3 regions of the Nocardioides sp. NBC_00850 genome follow, and region 2 is predicted to be linked to each of the others. Evidence: riboswitches for the same ligand, from Rfam matches in the RefSeq annotation. Region 2 holds a riboswitch; each other region holds the start of a gene.
The links. Region 2 has a riboswitch for cobalamin ahead of OH802_RS13690 (ABC transporter substrate-binding protein). Riboswitches for the same ligand answer to the same signal wherever they lie in the genome.

Region 1: linked by a shared signal. The riboswitch ahead of OH802_RS12525 (FecCD family ABC transporter permease) and the one ahead of OH802_RS13690 (ABC transporter substrate-binding protein) in region 2 are both predicted to bind cobalamin.
Region 3: linked by a shared signal. The riboswitch ahead of OH802_RS12575 (cobaltochelatase subunit CobN) and the one ahead of OH802_RS13690 (ABC transporter substrate-binding protein) in region 2 are both predicted to bind cobalamin.

Annotation. Positions count from the first base shown of each region.
Region 1 is NZ_CP108845.1:2,550,436-2,557,934, reverse strand. Features, by position in the region: gene OH802_RS12535 (ABC transporter substrate-binding protein) at 1-854, opposite strand, end outside; gene OH802_RS12530 (ABC transporter ATP-binding protein) at 851-1,702, opposite strand; gene OH802_RS12525 (FecCD family ABC transporter permease) at 1,699-2,709, opposite strand; cobalamin riboswitch at 2,841-3,025, opposite strand; cobalamin riboswitch at 3,115-3,332, shown strand; gene OH802_RS12520 (ribonucleotide-diphosphate reductase subunit beta) at 3,483-4,481, shown strand; gene OH802_RS12515 (ribonucleotide reductase N-terminal alpha domain-containing protein) at 4,481-6,178, shown strand; gene OH802_RS12510 (hypothetical protein) at 6,206-6,328, shown strand; gene OH802_RS12505 (hypothetical protein) at 6,418-6,681, shown strand; gene OH802_RS12500 (cobalamin biosynthesis protein) at 6,669-7,499, opposite strand, start outside.
Region 2 is NZ_CP108845.1:2,793,535-2,801,033, forward strand. Features, by position in the region: gene OH802_RS13680 (ABC transporter ATP-binding protein) at 1-691, opposite strand, end outside; gene OH802_RS13685 (FecCD family ABC transporter permease) at 688-1,701, opposite strand; gene OH802_RS13690 (ABC transporter substrate-binding protein) at 1,701-2,741, opposite strand; cobalamin riboswitch at 2,795-2,982, opposite strand; gene OH802_RS13695 (NAD(P)H-dependent oxidoreductase) at 3,011-3,709, opposite strand; gene OH802_RS13700 (sugar ABC transporter ATP-binding protein) at 3,888-5,414, shown strand; gene OH802_RS13705 (ABC transporter permease) at 5,411-6,454, shown strand; gene OH802_RS13710 (ABC transporter permease) at 6,451-7,499, shown strand, end outside.
Region 3 is NZ_CP108845.1:2,566,285-2,573,783, forward strand. Features, by position in the region: gene OH802_RS12575 (cobaltochelatase subunit CobN) at 1-1,530, opposite strand, end outside; cobalamin riboswitch at 1,564-1,709, opposite strand; gene OH802_RS12580 (GNAT family N-acetyltransferase) at 1,687-2,247, opposite strand; gene OH802_RS12585 (phytoene desaturase family protein) at 2,258-3,709, opposite strand; gene OH802_RS12590 (alpha/beta fold hydrolase) at 3,743-4,900, opposite strand; gene OH802_RS12595 (lyase family protein) at 4,897-6,156, opposite strand; gene pcaG (protocatechuate 3,4-dioxygenase subunit alpha) at 6,165-6,743, opposite strand; gene pcaH (protocatechuate 3,4-dioxygenase subunit beta) at 6,740-7,499, opposite strand, start outside.

The DNA of each region.
Region 1 (7,499 bases), 240 kb from region 2:
TAGGACTGCCCCGGGTAGTCCACGAAGTAGATGACGTCGGGCTCTGCGGCGGCGAAGCGCTCCCAGCCGACCTCGGTCCAGGTGTCCTCGACGTCGGCGGTCGCACTCCTCACCCCGGCCGTGTCGAAGATCGCTTGCGGGCCCCCGAAGGAGCCGGAGGTGAAGATCGCGTCGGTGCCGGAGTCGAAGAGGAACGCGGTCGGCGCCTCATCGGGCTTCGGCGCGCTCTCCAGGGCCTTGCGGCGCTCCTCGATGTCGGCGACGACCTTCTTCGCGGTCTCGTCGTGGCCGGTCAGCGCGCCGATGTTGAGCAGGTCGGTACGCAGCGCCGTCCAGGCCTCCATGGTGCCGCGGTCGCCGTCCTCCTGGCGGCAGGTCTCACTGAGCAGGTAGGTGTCGATGCCCCGCTCCTGCACCATCTCGGGCACCAGGTTGCGCGACTCGCTGAACCCGTAGCCCCAGCCCGCGAACATCATCTGCGGGTCGAGGGCCAGGACCGTCTCCAACGTCGGGTGGTCTTCACCCACGATCTCCAGCTCGTCAACCCGGTCCTCGGGGTAGGCGAGCTCAAGCAGCTGCTGGTCGCGGGCCAGACCGGTGACGGCGACGAGCTCCTCGCGGGCGCCGACCGCCAGGGCGATCGAGATGATCCCGCCGTCGTACGCGTACAGCTCGGTCACCGGCTCGTCGACCGTAAGCTCCTCACCGCAGTTCTCGACGGTGATCGCGCCCTCCCCCGCCTCGTCGACGGCCGCCTTCTCCGCGCCGCAGGCCGTGAGGATCGTGGTGCCGAGCGCGAGCGCGGCGAGGCAGACGAGGCCGGGGCGTACGGGGCTGGTGATGCGCTGGGTCATGCCGATCGGTCCTTCCGAGGGTGGATGAGAAGGTGGGGCTGGTCCAGATGTGGATGCGGCACCTGGACCGAGCCGACGCCGAAGTGGTGCTCGACGCGGATGGTGTCGAGGACCTCGGCAGGCGGGCCATAGGCCACGACGGTCGCCGGGCCACTCTGTGGATCGCCGGCGGGATCGCCGTCCTGTGGGCGGCCGAGGACCGCGAGCCGGTCGAAGGAGCGCAGCGCCAGGTCGAGGTCGTGGATGGTCGCGACCAGGGTCTCGGTCCGGTCGGCGACGCTTTGAAGCAGGCGCAGCTGCCAGGCGACGTCGAGATGGTTGGTGGGCTCGTCCAGGAGCATCACCGGGCACTCCTGGGCGAGGCCCCGGGCCATCACCGCCCGGCGCCGCTCGCCGCCGGAGAGCCGGTCGCACGGGTCGTCGATGCGGTCGGCGAGGCCGACGGCATGGAGAGCCGCCCGGACGATCTCACGCTCCTGCCGACCGCCTCGGGACCAGGGCCGGGTGCGGGGTACCCGGCCCAGCGCCACCATCTCACCGACGAGCAGCTCGGCAGAGACGACCTCCTCCTGGGGGACGTATGCCATCCGGCAGGCGCGTTCACGCGAGCCGATCCGGGTGGTCTCGCGGAGTTCGGCGGAGTCATCGGCGAGGTAGGCGTGCCCGGCGCTGGGCCGCAGCACCCCGGCGAGGATGCGCAGCAGGGTCGACTTGCCCACGCCGTTCACACCGACGATCCCGAGGCGGGTGCCCACCGGCACGTCCAGATCGACATCGCGAAGCACCTCGCGCTCGCCCAGCCTGGCGGCGACCCCACGCAGCCGCAGCGCGGGCTGGAAGTCGCTCATCGGTCACCGCCGAACCGGTACTGACCGCGCCCGAGCAGCAGCAGGAAGAGCGGCGCGCCGACGACGCCGGTGACCACGCCCAACGGGATCTCCTGCGGCCGGGCCACCAGCCGGGCGAGCACGTCGACCCACAGCAGGAACACCCCGCCGCCCAGGGCCGCGACCGGGAGCACCACCCGGTGCTGGGCGCCCACGAGCAGCCGGGCCGCGTGCGGCACGATCAGCCCGACGAACCCGATCCCACCGCTGACCGCGACCAGGACCCCGACCAGCACGGCCAGCGCGACGAACAGAGTCGTACGCAGCGCCGCGACGTCCACGCCGAGCGCCGCGGCGGTCTCGGGGCCGGCGGCCAGCGCGTCCAGCCAACGGTGCAGCGCCAGCATTGCGAGCCCCAGGACGAGACTGAGGATCGCGGGCAGCCACAGCTTCTCCCAGCTGGCGCCACCGACGCTGCCGAGCATCCAGAACATCACCGAGTCCGCCGCGCGCGGATCATCGCTCATGAAGACCAGGAACGAGGCGATCGCGGAGAGCCCCGAGGAGAGCACGACACCCGAGAGCACCAACCGGATCGGGGTCAACCCGCCCTGCGCGGTGGCCACCAGCCACACCAGCATGGCCGAGCCGACCGCCCCGAGCAGCGCGCCGCCGGAGACCGCATAGATGCCGAGGCCGCCCAGCGCCCCGGTGGTGATCGCCGCCGTCGCTCCCACCGAGGCGCCCGAGCTGATGCCGAGGAGGAACGGGTCGGCGAGCGGGTTACGGACCAGGGTCTGCATGCCCGCACCGGCGACGGCCAGGCCGGCGCCTACGGCGAGCGCCATCAGCGCCCTGGGGACGCGCAGCTCCCACACGATCACGTCCCACTTCCCCGGGGCGTCGCCCTGGAGCCGGTCGCCGACCGCCGCGATGACCTCACCGATCGGTATCCGCTCGGACCCGAAGGCCAGGGACGCGACGGCGCTGAGCGCCGAGGCGAGCAGCAGCGCAGTCACCAGCGGCACGAACGGGACTCGTCGTCTCCGGTCACGGGCACGGCGCGGGCTCAGGGTCTCGCGCGGGCTCAGGGTCTCGCGGGACGGCGTTTCCACGGCGATCGGCCTCTCAGGTCCTCTGGACCCTGGTCGCGAGGGCCGTGACGTACATCTGAGCCGACAGGTTTTCGGACTCGGGTTCACCCGGTGACGCCGCCTTCCCAGGGACCCGGTCCCCAGTGGCTGCCTAGCGTCACCGTCGCCCTCACCGCTGCGCGCCAGTCCCGGATTCACACCGGAGTTCCCTGGCATCCATCAGGATGCGTTCGACTCGGCGCAGAGGCTAGCACGGGCCGCAGGGACGGTGTCGGGGAAGTTTCCGGCGACACGGCGGAACACAAGATCTAGGAAGTTGCATTGGTGTAATTCCCGCATATAGTGGTCCTCGCAGCTGGTTCTCCCACCTCGGCGACGGGGCGGGAGAGGCAAGAGGGAACCCGGTGTGAGTCCGGGACTGCCCCGCAGCGGTGAGTGGGAACGACCGCCGTCACGAAGCACTGGGAGCAAGCCGGCTCCTGGGAAGCGACGGCCACTAGGACCGAGCACGATGACGCCCACGAGTCCGAAGACCTGCCAGTGCCCACCTCATGGTGGGGTCCGCGACCTCGAGGGAAGGTCAGGGGATCGAGCGAGCACCACGTGACCGGGTCCGCCCGGCGCGCTGCCGCCGTCCTCCCTGCCCCGGCACGGATGCACGAGACATCCAGCGGGCCGGGGGCCTGCGTGAGCAAGGGGCATGGGGCTTGATCGACACCGAGGGTCTACCGATCCGCACCGAGAAGTCGGCGTACGTCTTCGACTATCCGATGGCCGAGGACCTGGCCAAGAAGCAGCGGAGCATCTTCTGGACCGCCGAGGAGATCCCGGTCGAGAACGACAAGCAGGACTTCCTGGTCAACATGACCGACGCCGAGCAGGCGGCGGTCAAGACGACGCTGAAGCTGTTCACCATCTACGAGCTGATCCTCGGCGGCGAGGTGTGGGGCGACCGGATCTTCCACGCGTTCCCGCGTCCGGAGGTCCAGATGATGGCCAACGCCTTCTCGTTCGCCGAGCTGAACATGCACGCGCCGTTCTACGCGAAGCTCAACAAGGTGCTGATGATCGACACCGAGGAGTTCTATGACTCCTACAAGAACGACCCGGTGCTGGCCGAGCGGATCCAGTTCGTGTGGGACGCGATCGCCGACGAGGACCTGCTCTACGCGCTGAGCGTCTTCACGTTGATGGAGAACTGCGTCCTCTACTCCAACTTCGCCTTCCTCAAGCACTTCCAGTCCGGCGGGAAGAACCTGCTGCAGAACGTGATCAGCGGCATCAACTTCTCCGCCCGCGACGAGAACCTGCACGCCACCGGCGGCGCCTGGCTGTTCAACACCACTCTCGACGAGTACGCCGCCACCGTCCCGGACGACAAGTTCGAGGCCGAGCGCGACGACCTCTTCGCGAGGGTCCGTGGCGTCGCCGAGCACCTCTACGCCCACGAGGCCCGGATCGTGGAGATGCTCTTCGACCACGGGCCGATCGCGGGCATCGACCAGGCCGACCTGGAGACCTTCGTGAGGTCCCGCATCGACATGACCCTGGAGAACATGCGGATGGAGCCGCTGTTCAACGTCGAGGCCAACCCGATCGCCGAATGGTTCTACAGCGGCATCAACGGCACCCAGTTCCACGACTTCTTCCAGGTCACCGGCAACGAATACAACCGCAACATCGGCGAGACGGAGTTCAGCTTCTAATGAGCAACAACAACTGGGAGGCGCTCTCCGCCGAGCGCAAGGCCCTGCAGGCCGAGGGCGTCGTGCCCGCCTTCATGACCACGGCGGGCTACGCCATGTTCAAGGCCAAGTACACCGTCGCCGACCAGAGCGTCCGGGAGCGCTACGAGACCATCGCCAGCACCGCCGGCGACCTCGCCGACGAGATGTACCCCCGCGAGGACGGCGTCTCCTGGACGGAGCGGTTCTTCGAGGCCATCTGGAACGGCTGGCTCTCCCCGTCGACACCGGTGCTGTCCAACCTCGGCACCGACCGGGGTCTGCCCGTCTCGTGCGAGGGATCGTACGTCGAGGACTCTGTCTGGGGCTTCTACGAGACCCTCAAGGAGGCGGCGATCCTCTCCCAGAACGGGTTCGGCACCTCGGCGTACCTCGGTGACGTCCGGCCCCGTGGCGCGAAGTTCAGCGACAACGGCAAGGCCAACGGCGTGGTCCCGGTCTTCTGCAACTTCGTGGAGATGACCAACCAGATCAGCCAGGGCGCCACCCGCCGTGGCTCCTGGGCGGGCTACCTCCCGGTGGACCACCCGGACTTCTTCGAGCTCGCCGACCTGATCTTCCGCGAGCCCGCCAACAAGAACATCGGCTGGATCTTCAGCCAGGCGTTCATCGACCGGATGCTGGCCGGCGACAAGGACGCCCTGGAGCGCTACCAGCGAGTGCTGAAGATCCGGGTGGTCCTGGGCAAGGGCTACATCTGGAAGGTCGACACCGTCAACGCCGCCCAGACCGAGTCCTACCGTGCCAACGGGCTGGCCAACAAGGCCTCCAACCTGTGCTCGGAGATCACCCTGTTCAGCGACGAGGACCACTCCTACACCTGCGTGCTCTCCTCGCTGAACCTCTCGACCTACGACGAGTGGAAGGACCAGGACACGGCGTACGTCGCGACCGTCTTCCTCGACGCGGTCGCCGAGGCGTTCCTGCGCAAGGCCCGCACCATCCGCGGCCTGGAGCGGGCGGTGCGCTACACCGAGAAGGCCCGCAGCCTGGGGCTGGGCGTGATGGGCTACCACGACTACCTGCAGAAGCAGCGGGTGCCGTTCGAGTCGGACAAGGCCGCGGCGCTCAACAAGGACATCTTCGAGCGGATCTCGTCGCACGCCGACGCCGCGTCGCGGTGGATGGGCTCGGTCGCGGGCATCCCGGAGTGGTGCGTCGGGCGGCGCAACTCCCACCTGATGGCGATCGCCCCGACGATGAGCACCGCGGTGATCGTCGGCGGCACCAGCCAGGGCATCGAGCCGTACGTCGCCAACGTCTGGAACCAGACCACCTCGGCCGGCGAGATGCCGCGGGCCAACCAGAACCTCGTCGAGGTGATGGAGGAGCGCGGGGTCTACGACCAGGCGCACATCGACGACATCGTCGACCACGGCGGTTCGGTCCAGCACGTCGACTGGCTCGACGAGCACGAGAAGGACGTCTTCAAGACGGGCTACGAGATCGACCAGGAGATCCTGCTCGCCCGCGCCTCGGACCGGCAGGTCTACATCGACCAGGCCCAGTCGCTCAACCTGTTCTTCCAGGCCGACGCGACCCCGCAGTACATCAGCAAGATCCACAAGCTCGCCCTGCTCGACCCGAACATCAAGAGCCTGTACTACCTGCGCTCACGGGCCGGCATCCAGGCCAGCAAGCAGACCCGCACCAACTGATTCCCCTGATTCCTTCGACGGAGAGGCATGACCATGAACGAGACCCCGACCACCACCGACGCCATCGACGACCTGACCTGGGACGACTGGAGCGACGCCGAGGTCTGCGCCATCGAGAACGGCCCTGACTGCGCGGCCTGCGAAGGATGAGCGAGGCGGCCGGGCGGCCGACGCTCACGGTCTGCCGCGGATGCTGCTGCGGGACGGAGCGGAAGTCGCCCGGGGTGGACCATGCGGCCGTGCTCACCACGCTGAACGCAGCTGCCGGGGAGTCGGCGACCGTACGTGTCGCCGACTGCCTCGGCCCCTGCGAGCGGGCCGACGTCGTGGTGGTCGGCCCCTCACCCGAGGGCCGGCAGCGCGGCGCGCGGCCGGTCTGGGTCGCCAGGGCCGGCTCGGCGAGGGTGGCCGACGCGCTGGCCCAGTGGACCCGCGCCGGCGGACCGGGCATCGCTGAGGCACCGCCCGCGGTCCTGGCCCGGGCGTTCCGTCAGGAGCGCTGAACGACCACCGCGTACGCCGCCGCGACCAGGGCCGCGCCGATGCCGACCCGGCGGGCCAGCGTGGTGGCACTGACGACGTCGGCGGGGGCGGCGTCGCGGCCGTCGCCCATCACCGCGCGGTGCTCGATCCGGTTGCCGTAGTAGCGGTTCGTTCCGCCCAGTCGGATGTCGAGAGCGCCCGCGAAGGACGCCTCGACGACGCCGGCGTTCGGGCTCGGGTGGCGCGCGGCGTCGCGGCGCCAGGCCTCCCACGCCTGCCTGGCCCGCGACGGCGCGGCGACCAGCGTGAGCAGGCCGGAGAGGCGGGAGCCGGGCAGATTGAGCAGGTCGTCGAGGCGGGCGCTGGCCCAGCCGAAGTGCTCGTAGCGGTCGTTGTGGTGCCCGACCATCGCGTCCAGGGTGTTGGCGGCGCGGTAGCCGAGCAGGCCGGGTACGCCCGCGACGGCGCCCCACACCAGCGGTGCGACCACGGCGTCGGAGGTGTTCTCGGCGACGCTCTCGACCACCGCCCGGGAGACCTCGGAGGCGTCGAGCTCCTCGGTGTCGCGGCCGACGAGGTGGGTCAGCCGCTGCCGCGCGGCGGGGAGGTCGTCGCGGTCGAGGTGGGCGTGGACGGCGAGCGCCTCCCGCTCCAGCGAGCGGCCGCCCAAGACTGCCCAGGTCGCGGCCGCGGTCACCAGGGTCGTGCCGATCCGGCCTGGGGCGAGCCGCTCCGCGGCGGCGCCGAGGGCCACCGCTCCGCCGACCAGCGTCGCGGTGTGGAGGACGCCTCGGGCCCGGTCGTCCGCGTACCAGGCGCGCTCCGCCTTCATCGCGAC
Region 2 (7,499 bases):
CGGCGATGAGGGTCTCGGTGAGGACCTGCGCGGGCGGTCCGCCGGCCACGACGCGGCCCTCGGACAGCACGAAGACCTGGTCGCAGTAGGCGGCGGCGAGGTTCAGATCGTGCAGGGCGACGAGGCAGGTCGTGGGCATCCGGCGGACCAGTGAGAGTAGGGCGAGCTGGTGGCGTACGTCGAGGTGGTTCGTCGGCTCGTCCAGGAGCAGGATCTCCGGCTCCTGGGCGAGGGCGCGAGCGATCTGCGTACGTTGCCGCTCACCGCCCGACAGGGTCGAGAAGCGCTGGTCGAGGCGGTCGGCGATGCCGGCGTGGGTGGCGGCCTCCTCGACGACGGCGCGGTCGTGGGCGCCGTCGGGGGCCCAGGACGGGCGGTGGGGGATCCGGCCGAGCGCGACGACGTCGCGTACGCGGAGATCCTGGCTGGTCGCCGGCTCCTGCTCGACGACCGCGAGCCGGCGGGCCAGCCGGCGCCGGGACATGCCGGCGAGCGGGCTGCCGTCGAGCAGGACGTCACCGGAGTCCGGCGGCCGGAGCCCGGCCAGGATCCGGATCAGCGAGGACTTCCCGGACCCGTTGGGACCCAGCAGTCCGACGGTGGTGCCGTCCTCGACCTGCAGGGACACCTCGTCGACGACGAGCCGGCCACGGGGAGCCCAGTGGACCCGGCCAGCCTCCAGCGCGGTCATCGGCGCGCCCTCAGCAGCACCAGCGCGAAGGCCGGCACCCCGACCAGCGCGGTCGCCACCCCGACCGGCAGCTCCTCGGGATCGATCACCGTCCGGGCCGCGGTGTCGACCCAGATCAGGAAGATCGCGCCGAGCAGCGCGGTGGCCGGGAGCAGCAGCCGGTGCCCGACCCCGACCAGCGCGCGGGCGAGGTGGGGCAGGACCAGCCCGACGAAGCCGATCGCCCCGGACGTGGAGACGATGACGGCCGTCATCAGCGCCGTGAGCACGAGGAGCGCGGCCCGGATGCGCGTGACGTCGACGCCGAGCGAGGCCGCCGCATCGTTGCCGAACGCGAACGCGTCCAGCCACCCGGCGCCCGCGACACAGCAGAGCAGCCCGCCGAGCACGATCACCCCACAGACGAGTACGTCGGTCCAGCTCGCCGAGGAGAGCGACCCGAGCAGCCAGAAGAGCACCCCACGCGTCTGTTCGGCGTCGGCCGAGGTGAACACGATGAAGGACGTGAGTGCCGAGAAGAGCTGGGTGGCGGCGATGCCAGCCAGCACGAGCCGGTCGGTGGTGCCGCCGGCGAGCGAGGCCAGCAGCAGCACGAGCGCGAACGAGACGAGCGCGCCCGCGAACGCCCCGGTGGAGAGACCGATCGCGCCCGACCCGATGCCCAGCACGACGACCGCGACCGCCCCGGTGGAGGCTCCCGAGGAGATGCCGAGCACGAACGGGTCGGCGAGCGGGTTGCGCAGCAGCGACTGCAGGATCACTCCGCAGATCGCCAGTCCGGCCCCGCAGATCCCCGCCAGCAACGTACGCGGCAGCCGCAGGTCCCACACGATGCTCTGCTGGAGCAGGGTCAGGTCGGAGAGCCCGAGCCCGGCCCGGTCGGCCACGACGCCGTAGACGTCGGCGACGCTCAGGTCGGAGGGCCCGACGGTGATGGCGCCGGCGACCGAGGCCAGCACCACCAGCGGCGCCACCAGCAGGACGCCGGCGCGGGGGAGGCGTACGGGCATCAGCGGAGGTCTAGATCGGCCAGCTGGTCCGCGACGTTCTCGACCGCGTAGACGGTGCGGATCGAGGGATTGAGCTCGGCTCCGGAGAGCGTCACGAAGCGATCGTTCCGGACCGCCTCCATCCGCGCGGTGACCGGGTTGCTCTTCAGATAGTCGATCTTGGCGCGGGCGGTCTCGGCGGTCTGGCTCTTGCGGGTCAGGTCACCGACGACGATGACATCGGGGTCGCGCTCGGCGACGGTCTCCCAGTTGATCTGCGGCCACTCATCGGTGGTGTCGTCGAAGACGTTCTCGACGCCGAGGGTGCGGCCGATGATCCCCGGGCCGCCGCAGCAGCCGGCCAGATAGGGCGACTCGGAGTTGGCGAACCAGTACATCGCGCTCACCTCGCCCGCCGGTGCCTCGGTCCGGGCGGTCGCCAGCCGCTTCGTCAGGTCGGCGACGAGCTCCTCGCCCCGCTCGGGGACGCCGAAGATCCGCGCCAGATCGGTGATCTCCTGGAAGATCGTGTCGATCTCGAGGGGGTCGTGGCGGGTGCCGTCGTCATCGCCCTCGTTGTCTTTGAGGCACTCGGCGGGGGAGAGATACGAGCCCACGCCGAGCTTCCCCAGGTCCTCGGGTGTGGTCACCCCGCCCTCACCCAGGGTGCTGATGAAGGAGGCCGTGACGAAGTCCGGCTCGGCCTCCAGGACGCGCTCGTAGGAGGGCGCGTTCTCGGCCAGCCGGGGCACCTGCTCGTTGTCCGCGGCCAGCGAGCCGAGCACCGGGTCGGTCCAGGTCGCGGTGCCGGCCATCCGGTCGGCGAGACCGAGCGAGAGCAGGATCTCGGTGGAGCCCTGGTTGAGCGAGACGACGCGCTCGGGCGGTGCCTCGAGGGTGATCTCGCGCCCGCAGTTGGTCAGGGTGAGCGGGAAGCCTGCGGTGTCCGCGGCCGCCTGCTGTGCGCCGGAGGACTGGTCGGCGGCGCAGCCGGCCAGCGCGGAGCAGAGCACCAGGACGGTGCTCGCGGTGAACGTTCGGATGGTGCGGGAGGGGTGCACGTCGGTCCTCGAGCGGGTCGCGGGCTGGTGCGCGTCGCCCGTCCTGACCGGCAGCGGTCTGCTGCAGGGCCAGCAGGTCTTCGGACTCGGGATCGACCGGCGCGAGACGCCTTCCCAGGCCCGAGGGCCCAGTGGCACAGTGTCCCGTCCGTCACCCACACCGCTGCGCGTCAGTCCCGGACTCTCACCGGGTTCCCGTGCCGGGACTACGTCCCGAGCGGCTGGCTCCAAGACCGTAGCAGGCGGCTCCGCCCCTAGGGGGCACGACCTCAGCCCTCGCGATGGGCGCTCAGCCCGTCCTTCCCGGGCGCGACCGAGTCGTGGAGCCTGATCGTGTGGTCGTAGTGCTCCTCGGCCATCGGCCGGTAGTCGATCCGCGGCTCCGTCATCACGCCCTCGAGACGTACGCTCAGGTCGGACTCGATCCGGGCCATCACCTGGGCGTCGATGGTGTCGGTGTCGGTGATCAGGTGCGGGCGCAGCGGGTCCATCCCGGTGTACCAGAACGTGCCGTGCAGCAACGGCCACAGGACGTCCTCGATGTCGCCGCTGATCCCGCGCGGACCCAGGGTCGCGGACCGGTCACCGGCGGTGACGATCGTCAGCGCGCGCTTGCCGACCAGTCCGCCCTTGCCGTACTTGAGCGGCTTGCCGGTCTCCGGATCCGGTACGTCGAAGGCGAACCCCGACTCGAAGACCCGGTCGATCCAGCCCTTGAGGATGGCCGGCACCGAATACCACCACAGCGGAAACTGCACGACGAGCAGATCGGCCTCCCGCAGCCGGTCCTGGTGGCGGCGTACGTCGGCCTCGCCCCGCTCCACCAGAAGTGGATTGAAACCTTCTCGATAGAGGTCGATCTCGTCGACGCTCCAGCCGGCCGCGCCGAGCGCCTTCATGCCGACCTCGCGCAGCCGTCCGTTGAGTGATGACGCGTGCGGATGTGCCCATACCCAGAGTGCGTGCATGGAGCTTTGAACGCCGTCTGACGCGGCGGGATTCCCGGCTGGATGTGGGCGGGCGCCGACGCGGTCTGATGACAAAGTCCGGATCTCGCTCAAATTAGCGGCCTCAGAGTGTTGACGTATGTGATTGCCATCACTAGCGTAAACCAGGCTTGAAACCTTTCAATTCGAGGAGCTGCCCATGCCGGACACACCCGCCGCACTGGAGCTGCGGGACGTGGCCAAGTCGTTCGGCCCCGTACGCGCCCTCCGGTCCGGAAGCCTCCGGGTCGAGGCCGGATCCATCCACGCGCTCGTGGGGGAGAACGGTGCCGGGAAGTCGACCCTGGTCAAGATCGTCGCCGGGCTCTACCGCCGCGACGCCGGCGACTACCTGCTCTCCGGGGAACAGGTCGACTTCCGCAACACCGCCGACGCCAAGCAGGCCGGGGTCGCGGTCATCTACCAGGAGCCGACCCTCTTCCCCGACCTCTCGGTCACCGAGAACATCTTCATGGGACGCCAGCCGACCAACCGCTGGGGCAAGATCGACCGCGCCGCGATGCGCACCGAGGTCGTCGAGCTCTTCGCCAGGCTGGGTGTCCCGATCGAGCCCGACCGTCCGACCGAGGGTCTCTCGATCGCCGACCAGCAGCTGATCGAGATCGCCAAGGCGCTCTCGCTCGACGCCAAGGTCCTGATCATGGACGAGCCGACCGCCGCCCTGTCGGGCAACGAGGTCGAGCGGCTGATGAGTGTGGCACGCACGCTGCGCGACCAGGGCTGCGCCGTCGTCTTCATCTCGCACCGCTTCGATGAGGTGTTCGCGCTCTGCGACACGATCACGGTGATGCGCGACGGCGCCTACATCTCCACCGACCCCATCTCGGCGGTCACCGAGGACGAGATCGTCCAGCGGCTCGTCGGGCGCGAGGTCTCCGACCTCTACCCGAAGCTCGAGGCCACCGTCGGCAAGCCCCTGCTCGAGGTCAAGGGCCTCACCCGCACCGGCCTGTTCCAGGACATCAGCCTCACCGTCCGCGAGGGCGAGATCGTCGGCCTGGCCGGCCTCGTCGGAGCCGGGCGCAGCGAGGTCGCGCAGGCGATCTTCGGCGTCGACCCCTACGAGAGCGGCGAGGTCACCCTCGAGGGCCGGCCGGTCCCGCCGGGTGACCCGAGACGAGCGATCGAGATGGGGCTGGCGTTCGTCCCCGAGGACCGCCGCCAGCACGGTCTCGTCCTGGACGCACCGATCTCGCGCAACATCACTCTCCCGACGAGCGGCCGGCTCGCCCGCACCGGGCTGATCAGCACCGGCATCGAGAACCGCTCGGCCGCCGACTGGGCCGCCCGGCTGGAGGTCAAGGCCGCGACGCTCGACACCTTGGCCGGCACGCTCTCGGGCGGCAATCAGCAGAAGGTCGTCCTGGCCAAGTGGCTCTCGACCCGGCCCAAGGTGCTGATCATCGACGAGCCCACCCGAGGCATCGACGTCGGCACCAAGTCCGAGGTCCACCGCCTGCTCTCGACCCTCGCCCAGGAGGGTCTCGGGATCCTGATGATCTCCTCCGAGCTCCCCGAGGTGCTCGGTATGGCCGACCGCGTGATCGTCCTCAGCGAGGGCCACCAGACGGCCGAGCTGAGCCGCGCGGAGGCGACCCCCGAGGCCGTCATGCGCGCGGCGACGGCCCACCACTCCACCACCCTGAACGTCAGCGAGGCATCATGACCACCACGCTCGACGCGCCTGCCCCGGCCGCGCCGCAGCCACGCCACCGAGCAGCCAACCGGCTGACCTGGCTCCTGAAGCAGCGCGAGACCGGCATCGCCGTCGCCTTCGTCGCGCTGCTCGTGGTGACCACGGCGGTGAACCCCAACTTCCTGTTCAGCACGGACGGTTGGCGCGACCTCACCCTGACCCCCGCGATCCTCGTGTGCCTGGCGATCGGCCAGGCGATGGTGATCGTCACCCGCAACGTCGACCTCAGCGTCGGCTCGACCCTCGGGCTCACGGCGTACCTCGCAGGGCGGCTCTTCCTCGACACCGGGCTCCCGGTGATCGTGGTCGTCCTGATCGCCGTCGCCGCGGGCGCCGTACTCGGCCTGATCAACGGGGCGCTGGTCGCCTTCGCCAAGGTGCCGGCGCTGGTCATCACCCTCGGCACGCTCTACGTCTACCGCGGGATCATGCTCGAGTGGGCCGGTAGCGACCGGATCAACGCCTCCGACATCCCGCCCGGGCTGCTCGACTTCGGCACCGGATCGTTCCTGTTCATCCCCAACCTCGCCTGGATCTCGTTCGCGCTGCTGGCCGTCGCCATCTACCTGATGCGCTCGACCCGCGTCGGCCGTGAGTTCTACGCGATCGGCTCCGACCCCGACGCCGCCACCCTCTACGGGCTGCGCGACAAGCGCCGGGTCCTGCAGGCGTTCGCCACCTCTGGGGCGCTCGCCGGCCTCGCCGGGATCCTGTACGTCTCCCGCTACGGCACCATCAGCTCCGGTGTCGGCCAGGGCATCGAGCTCGAGGCAGTCGGCGCCGCGGTCGTCGGTGGCGTGGCCATCTTCGGCGGCAGCGGCACCGTCCTCGGGGCAGCCCTGGGGGCGTACCTCCTCACCACCATCAACCGGGCGCTCCCGGTCCTGGGCATCCCTGACTTCTGGCAGCAGGCCGTCGTCGGTGCGCTGATCATCGGCGCGATCGTCCTGGACCGCTACTTCGCCCGCCGTCAGCACGACAAGCTCCTCGCAGAGAGGGAAGATTCATGAGCCTCCTTGCCGAGAAGGCACCGACGAGGACGTACGCCGCCCACGCGAAGCCGTGGTGGCAGCGCACCCTGATGACCAGGGACTCGGCGATCATCGCCCTGCTCGTGGTCGTGTGGCTGTACGCCTCGATCGCGATCCTCAACTTCTCCGACCCGATCACGGTCTACTTCCTGGTCCTCGACATCGCGCCGATCCTGCTGATCGCGCTGCCGATGACGCTGATCATCATCACCGGCGAGATCGACCTGTCGGTCGCGAGCGTCGTCGGGCTCTCCAGCGTGCTGTTCGGGGTGCTGCACCGTGAGGGCCTCCCGATGGTCGCTGCGATGGTGATCGCCCTGCTCGCCTGCGCGGTCGCGGGAGCCCTCAACGGGGTACTCGTCACCCGCTTCGGACTGCCGTCGCTGGCCGTCACGATCGGCACCATGGCCCTCTTCCGCGGCATCGCGGTCGGCGCGCTCGGCACCACCGCGATCACCGACTGGCCCGACGCCTGGGGTGACGCCGTCCAGGCCCGGATCGGCGGCTCCCAGATCCCGCTGATGACGATCCCGCTGGTCGTCCTGATCCTGATCTTCGCCGTCATCCTGCACTTCACGCCCTTCGGGCGCGGCATCTTCGCGGCCGGTCTCAGCAAGGACGCGGCCCGCTTCTCCGGCGTCAACGTCGACCGTACGAAGCTGATCCTGTTCACCCTCAGCGGGCTGGTCTCGGGGCTGGCGGGCATCTACTTCACACTGCGCTACGGCAGCGCCCGTGGCGACAACGCCACCGGCCTGGAGCTCCAGGTCGTGGCGGCGGTGCTGCTCGGCGGGGTCTCCATCTTCGGCGGCCGCGGTGCCATCCCCGGGGTCATCGCCGGAGTCGTCCTGATCGGGACGATCGGCAGCGCGCTGCGCCTGGACGGACTCAGCGCCAACATCATCCAGATCATCACCGGCGTACTTCTCATCGCAGCGGTCATCGCGGCCAGCGTCCTCGGTTGGACCGGTCGCATCGTCGGCACCTATCGCCGGCAACACAGCTCGGACGAACCATCCTCAAT
Region 3 (7,499 bases), 230 kb from region 2:
GAGCCAGCGATAGGCACCGAGGTAGTGGTGCGACGGCGGCAGGTCCGGGTCGTGGTAGATCGCGACCGGGTTCTCGCCGAACCCGCGCGGCGGCTGGATCAGGATGACGATGTTGCCGGCCTGGAGCGTGGCCAGGACGAGCTCGTTGTTGTCGTTGACGAAGAGCTTGCCCGGCGTCGGTCCCCATGTCTCGACCATCTGTTCGCGCAGGTCAGCAGGGAGATCCGTGGTCCACTCGTCGTAGTCGGCCTTGGAGATGCGTACGTGGGCGTCGGTGAGCTGCGCGTTGGTCAGCCACTCCTCGTCCTGGCCGCCGGCCGCGATCAGTGCGTGGATCAGCGCATCGCCGGCCTCTGTGTCGTCGAGGCCATCGATGATGCGTACGACCTCGTTGTCCTGCCCCAGGTCGTAGCCCTCCTCGCGGAGCCGGCGCAGCATCCGGATCGCGGAGACCGGGGTGTCCAGGCCGACCGCGTTGCCGATCCGGGAGTGCTTGGTGGGGTAGGCGGAGAGCACCAGGGCGAGGCGCTTGTCCGGGTTGGGCGTGTGCCGCAGGCGCGCGTGATTGACCGCGATCCGGGCGACCCGCTCGGTGCGCTCGGGGTCGGCGACGTAGTGGGGGAGACCCTGCTCGTCGAGCTCCTTGAAGGAGAAGGGGGCGGTGATGATCCGCCCGTCGAACTCGGGGATCGCGATCTGGTTGGCCGAGTCGAGCGGCGTGACGCCGTCGTCGGAGGCCTCCCACTCCGCGCGCGAGCTGGTCAGGCACAGGCCCTGGAGCACCGGGATGTCCAGCGCCGCCATCCGCTCCACGTCCCAGGCCTCGTCCTCGCCACCGGCGCTGGCCGAGGCGGGCACCGAGCCGCCGGCCGCGAGCACGGTCACGATCAGTGCGTCGAGGGTGCCGAGCGCCTCGTAGAGGTCGTCGGGGGCCGAGCGCAGCGAACCCGCGAAGACGGGTACGCCGGTGGCCGCGCCGGTCGCGTCGATGGCGTCGGCCAGCGCGTGGGCGAACGCGGTGTTCCCGCTGGTCTCGTGGGCTCGGTAGTAGAGCACCCCGATGCGCGGGAGAGTCTCATCGGCCTGTCCGGGCCGCTCCGCGAAGCCCCAGGCGGGGACGGTCGCCGGAGGCTCGAACCCGAAGCCGGTCAGCAGGACCGTGTCGGAGAGGAACGCGTGCAGCTGGGCGAGGTTGCCCGGCCCACCCTCGGCGAGATAGCGGTGCGCCTCGGCGGCGACACCCATCGGGACGGTGGAGTGCTCCATCAGCTCGGCGCTCGGCTGCTGCTCACCACCGAGGACCACGACCGGGGTGCCGCGCTCCTTGACGGCGCTCAGACCGTCCCACAGATCGGTGGGCGAGCCGAGGAGCCGGAAGACGACCAGGTCGGCATCGGCCACGACCTGCTCGAGGTCGGTCGCCCGCGACGGGTTCGCCCAGGCGTAGTCGGCGCCGCTGGCACGGGCCGAGAGCAGGTCGGTGTCCGAGGTGGACAGAAGGGCGATGCGTACGCGTGCAGAGTCGGCCATGCCGAGTTCCTCCTAGGGGTTCTCGCCCCGTCGATCGGTCGGATAGCCCGCGGCCAGTGTCTGGCTGTGTCCGTGCCCAGAAGCTGTACGGACGTCACAGTGGCGGAACCGCCCCGGACTCTCACCGGGTTCCTGCGCCACGAGCGTGCTCGCAGCCTACCCCGCGCGGCGCGCGAGCCAGGTCTCGCGGGTGATCTCGTACTCGACCTCTCCGTCGGCGTGCCCGGCGAGCGGTTCCGCGAAGTCCTCGTGGAAGGAGCGTACGAAGCTCATCCCGACCGACACCATCGTCGCCCGGGAGGCCTCGTTGACCGCCATCGTCTGCGCGATCACCCGATCGATCCCGAGCTCCTCGAAACCGTGACGGAGCAGCTCGAGCGAGCCCTCCTTCGCGAACCCCTTGCGCCAGTGGCGCTGCGGGAGCCGGTAGCCGAGCTCGGCGGCATCGGTGCGCGGCGGGTTGTCGGGCGGCTCGAACATGTAGAGCCCGACGGCCTCACCGCCCGAGAATCCGATCCACTTGCCCAGCGCCTCCGTCTCCTTCGCCACCCGGATCCACTTGTGCATCCGCTCCTCGGTCTCCTCCGGCCTGAGCGCGCGGGTGAACAGATGGCGGAGCACCACCGGGTCCGAGTTGAGCTCGACCAGGAACGGCAGATGCTCCTCGCTCAACGGGACCAGGTCGAGGCGCTCGGTGCGCAGACGGGCTTGCGGCATGGGCCAGACGTTAGCCAGGACGTACGTCGCCGGCACCTGGTTTCCCCGTCGCGGCCAGGTGGCGGAGGGCGCGGTGGGCGGCGTGGTAGCCGCACATGCCGTGGACGCCGGCGCTCGGCGGGGTGGCCGCGGAGCAGAGGAACATCCCGGGGATGCCGGTGTCGTAGGTGGCGAGGGTGGGGCGGATGATGAGCTGGCGCAGGGTGTTGGCGCCGGTGCCGATGTCGCCGCCGACGTAGTTGAGGTTGTACGCCGCGTAGTCGGCCGGCGTGGTGACGTGGGTGTCGACGATCTGCGACCTGAAGCCGGGGGCGAAGCGCTCGATCTGGGCGAGGACAGCATCGGTCGCTTCGCCTTCGTAGGCGTGCGGGACCTGGGCGTAGGCCCAGACGGGGTTGAGGTCGCCGGCCGAGCGTGACGGGTCGGCGACGTACTGCTGTCCCAGCAGCACGAACGGCCGTTCCGGCATCCGGCCGGCCGCGATCTCCCGCTCGCTGGTCGCCACCTCGGCGAGGGTCCCGCCGAGATGGACGGTCCCCGCACGAGCGATATCCGGGTCGCGCCACGGGATCGGGCCGCGGACGGCCAGATCGAGCTTGTACGCCGCGGGGCCGTGCTTCCATCTCCGCATCGCCCGGCGCGGCCGTTCGGGGAGAGCGTCGCCGGCGATGTCGGCGAAGGCTCCGGGGCTGGTGTCGAACAAGGTGACATCGGACTCGGGCAGGTCGGCGAGGCCGCGGACCGTGGTGCCGGTGACGACCGTGCCGCCGAGCTCCTCGAGAAGCTGTGCCATCGCGAGGGTGATCGCATGCGAACCGCCCTCGGCGACCGGCCAGCCGAAGCGATGTCCGCTGACCAGGAGCATGGCGCCCACCGCGGCCGTGCCAGGGCGGTGCAGCGGCTGGAAAGCGTGCGCGGCGCAGCCGGCGAAGAGCGCCTTCGCACGCTCCTCACGAAAGACCCGGGCGAGCACCGTGGCCGGCGGCGCGGCCCGCATCCCGAAGGCGGCCATCCGGAACGGGTGTCGCGGGACGCGCAGCATCGGGCCGAGGACGTGGTCGGAGATCGAGTCGAAGTCGCGTACGACCGGGCCGAAAACCTGCTCCCAGCGCCGCCCGTCGACGCCCAGTCCGGCGGCCGTCTTCTCGATGGAGCGGTGCAGCAGCGCCGTCTCGCCCTCGTCGAGGGGATGGGCGAGTTCGATCTCGGGGTAACGCCAGGTCAGACCGTACTTATCCAGCTCGAGCTCACGCAGGAACGGTGACGCCACCCCGAGCGGATGGATCGCCGAGCAGATGTCGTGGCGCAGCCCGGGCAGGGTCAGCTCCGCGGTGCGCGTGCCACCGCCGACGGTCTCCGCGGCCTCGAGGACCGTGACGCTCACGCCCTGCTGTGCGAGCACGATCGCGGCCGCCAGCCCGTTGGGCCCGGCGCCAACGACGGCCGCGGAATGTGGCTTCATGGACCAATCCAACCAGCGGGGCCGGTCATTCGTTCAGGCTCCGTCGTTCAAGACCCGGTTGGCGACGGCGAAGGCGGTGTTGGCGGCGGGTACGCCGACGTAGATCGAGGTCTGCAGGAGCACCTCGATGATCTCCTCGCGGGTCAGCCCGTTGGTGAGCGCCGCGCGGAGGTGGAACTCGAGCTCCTCGAAGTGGCGCCCGGCGACCAGGGCGGTGAGCACGCCGATCGAACGGTCCCGGCGGGCGAGGCCGGGGCGGGTCCAGATCGTGCCCCAGGCGTAGCGCGTGATCAGGTCCTGATAGTCGCGGTTGACGTCGGTGATCGCGGCGGTGGCCCGGTCGACGTGGTCGTCACCGAGCACCTGGCGGCGTACGTTCATCCCGGCCGCGTAGGCCTGGTCCGAGGCCGTCACGTGGGAGGTGATCAGGCTGGCGACGGCGTGAGGTGCCTCGGCGGGAGCGAGGTGGCCGACGGCGTCGAGGGCGACGAGCCGCCCGTTGCGCACCCCGACGGCGATCTCCTCGAGCGAGGCCGGCGGGGTCGGGGCGTCGTCGACGCCCGCGATCGCCAGGACCGGTGCGGCGATCTCGGCGAGCCGGCCGCGGACGTCGTACGCCGCCAGCGCATCGCAGACCAGCGCATAGCTCTCCGCGTCGGCGTCGCGCAGCGAGTGGAGCAGGGCGCCGCCCCGGGCGGGCTCGCGCTCGAGGAAGCCGGGGGCGAACCAGCGCTGGGTGGAGCCGGCGATCTGCGAGGCGGTGCCGGCGGCGCGTACGGTCTTCGCGCGGTCGTTCCAGCCCTCGGGCTCGCCGATCTTGGCGCCGGTGTTGGTGAGCACCGCGGCGCTCACCCGGGAAGGTGCGTCGAGCAGGAGCTGGAGGCCGACGGCTCCGCCGACCGAGTCGCCGGCGTAGGCGAAGGTGCCGTGGCGCTCGCCGCGGTCGGTGAGGACCCGGTCGACGCAGGCGAGCACGCCCGCGGCGAGGTCGGCCATGGAGAACGCGCCGGTGGTGGGGGCGCCGTGACCGTGGCCCGGGAGCTCCCAGCCGATGACGTGGAAGCTGTCTGCGAGCAGCTCGGCGGTCGCGGCCCAGAGCGCGGTCACCGAGGTGCCGAGGGACGGGCCCACGACCAGGAGCGGCTTGCTCGGGTCTCCGGCCAGCTCGACAGGGGTGATCCTCGGCGTCATGAAAGGTCCTTCCAGATTTCGTGGGCACGGGCGACGGTCGTGTCGATGAGGGCGTCGGCGGCGCCAAGATAGTCGTCGAGCCCGGCGGCGGCCTCGGTCCCGGCAAGGATCTCGCCACCGACGAAACCGGTCAGCGACCGCTGCTCGGCCAGCAGGTCCGCACCGGCGGCTTCGGCGGTGGCACGCATCCGGGCCGCGTCGACGCGGAGCCCGGCGAGAAGCTCGGTGGTCTGCGAGGCGGCGACGGCGCTGCGGCGGGCGAGGGTCTGCAGGGTCTCCCACTCGACGTGCCAGGCGCCGTCGGGACGCTCGTCGACGTACGTCGCCGCAGCGGTGTGGAGCGTCGAGGCCAGCGGGGGAGCGGCGAGCGCGTGGCGGCGGATGAGGACCGAGAGCACCGGGTTGGACTTGTGCGGCATGGTCGAGGAACCACCGCGCCCCTCGCCGGCCGGCTCGGCGAGCTCGCCGATCTCCGGGCGGGTCAGCAGGGTGATGTCGGTGGCGATCCGGCCCCAGGTGTCGGCCGCGGTGACCAGCGCGTCGGCGGCCGCCGTCAGCGGGGCGCGGTTGGTGTGCCAGGGGGTCCGCGGGGTCAGCCCGAGCGTGGTCGCCGCGGTTTCGGCGGCCTCTTGGGCGGCGGAGACGGGATCGCCGAGACCGCGGAGCCGGGCCAGGCCGACGACCGCCGCCAGGGTTCCGGCCGCGCCACCGATCTGGGCGGGCAGTGACGTACGCGTCCGCCGGACGGCCTCGGCGGCATCGCTCAGCCCGGAGAGCCAGGTCGCGGCCTTGAGCCCGAAGGTGATCGGCACCGCGTGCTGGGTCAGAGTGCGGCCGGACATCACCGTGGCGCGATGATCCTGGGCGAGACCGATCAGCGAAGCGGCCTGCGCGGCGAGCTCGTCCTCGACCCGGTCGAGCACGTCGGCGAGACAGAGCACGAGCGCGGTGTCGACCACGTCCTGGCTGGTCAGGCCCTTGTGGAGCCACCGGGCGGCCTCACCGTCGAGCCGGCCACGCAGCAACTTCACCAGCCCGATGACCGGGTTGCCCCCGGCCTCAGCACCCTCGGCGAGCGCTGGGACGTCGTCGGCGGAGACCAGGCCGGCCAGCGGCGTACGTGCTTCCTCCGGGGCGATCCCTGAGGACGCGACAGCGGCCAGCCAGGCCTCCTCGACCCGCACCATCGCGGCGAGGTAGGCGGCCTCGGAGAAGAGATCCCCGGCGCGCTCCTCGCCTGGCCACAGCAGTGACATTCGGCTCCTCAGCGGTAGGTGAGAAAGGTGGTCTCGCGGTCGCCCTGGAGGTGGATGTCGAATCGCAAACCGGTTGCGTCCGCGGTTGCCACCAGCGTCGCACGCTCGTCCTCGGACAGCGACACCAGCAGGGGGTCGCCGGCGTTGGCGGGGTGCTCGGGCAGGTAGATCCGGGTGTGCAGCTTGTCGAGCAGGCCGCGGGCGAAGACGGTCAGTGCGAAGAACGGCGCCGAGCCCTCGGCGGACGCACCCGTGAGCACCGTCGAGAACGTGTAGTGGCCGTTCAGGTCGGTGTCGGCGCGGCCCCAACCGGTGAAGGTCCAACCGTCGCGGTGCAGCGACCCCTCGGCCTGCGGGACGTTGCCCTCGGCGTCTGTCTGCCAGATCTCGAGGAGCGCGTCGGGGATCGGGTTGCCGGCGCCGTCGTAGACCTTGCCGTGCAGCCGGATCGAGCCGGGGCTACCGGGCGGGACCAGGTCGGCGTCGCCCTCGTAGGGAAGCGCGTAGCCGAAGAAGGGGCCGATCGTCTGGCCTGGTGTGGCCGAAGCGGAGCCCGAGGCAGTCTGGTTGGGAAGTGGGGTGCTCACAGGTCGCCCTCCTCGGGCTCGGTCCAGGTGCGGCTCGGGCCGGTCAGGACGATGTCCCAGTTGTAGCCCATCGAGTACTCCGGGGTGGAGAGGTCGTGGTCGTACGTCGCCACCAGGGCATCACGAGCCTTCTGGTCCGTGATCGACTGGTAGATCGGGTCGAGCGCGAAGAGCGGGTCGCTGGGGAAGTACATCTGCGTGATCAGCCGCTGCGTGAACGCGCGGCCGAAGAGCGAGAAGTGGATGTGCGCCGGACGCCAGGCGTTGATGTGGTTGCCCCACGGGTAGGGGCCGGGCTTGATCGTCTGGAACCAGTAGCGCCCCTCGGAGTCGGTGATGCAGCGGCCGACGCCGGTGAAGTTGGGGTCGAGCGGCGCCGGGTGCTGCTCGCGCTTGTGGATGTAGCGGCCAGCGGAGTTGGCCTGCCAGATCTCGACGAGCTGGTTGCGCACGGGACGCCCCTCGCCATCGGTCACCCGGCCGCTGACCGTGATCCGCTCGCCGATCGGCTCGTTGCTGCCGGCGATGGTCAGGTCCGCCTCAAGCGGGTCCACATCGGAGTTCCCGAAGCACGGCGCCCACAGCTCGATGGTCTCGGGGTCGGCATGGCGCGGGTCCTTGGTGGGATGGCGCAGGATGCTGGACCGGTAGGGCGGGTAGTTCAGCAGCGGCTGACGTACGTTCTGGCCCGCGGAGTCGGCCTCGAGCTTCTCGATCTCGGCCGAGAGGTCGGCCTGAGTCTCGACTGGTTGTTTC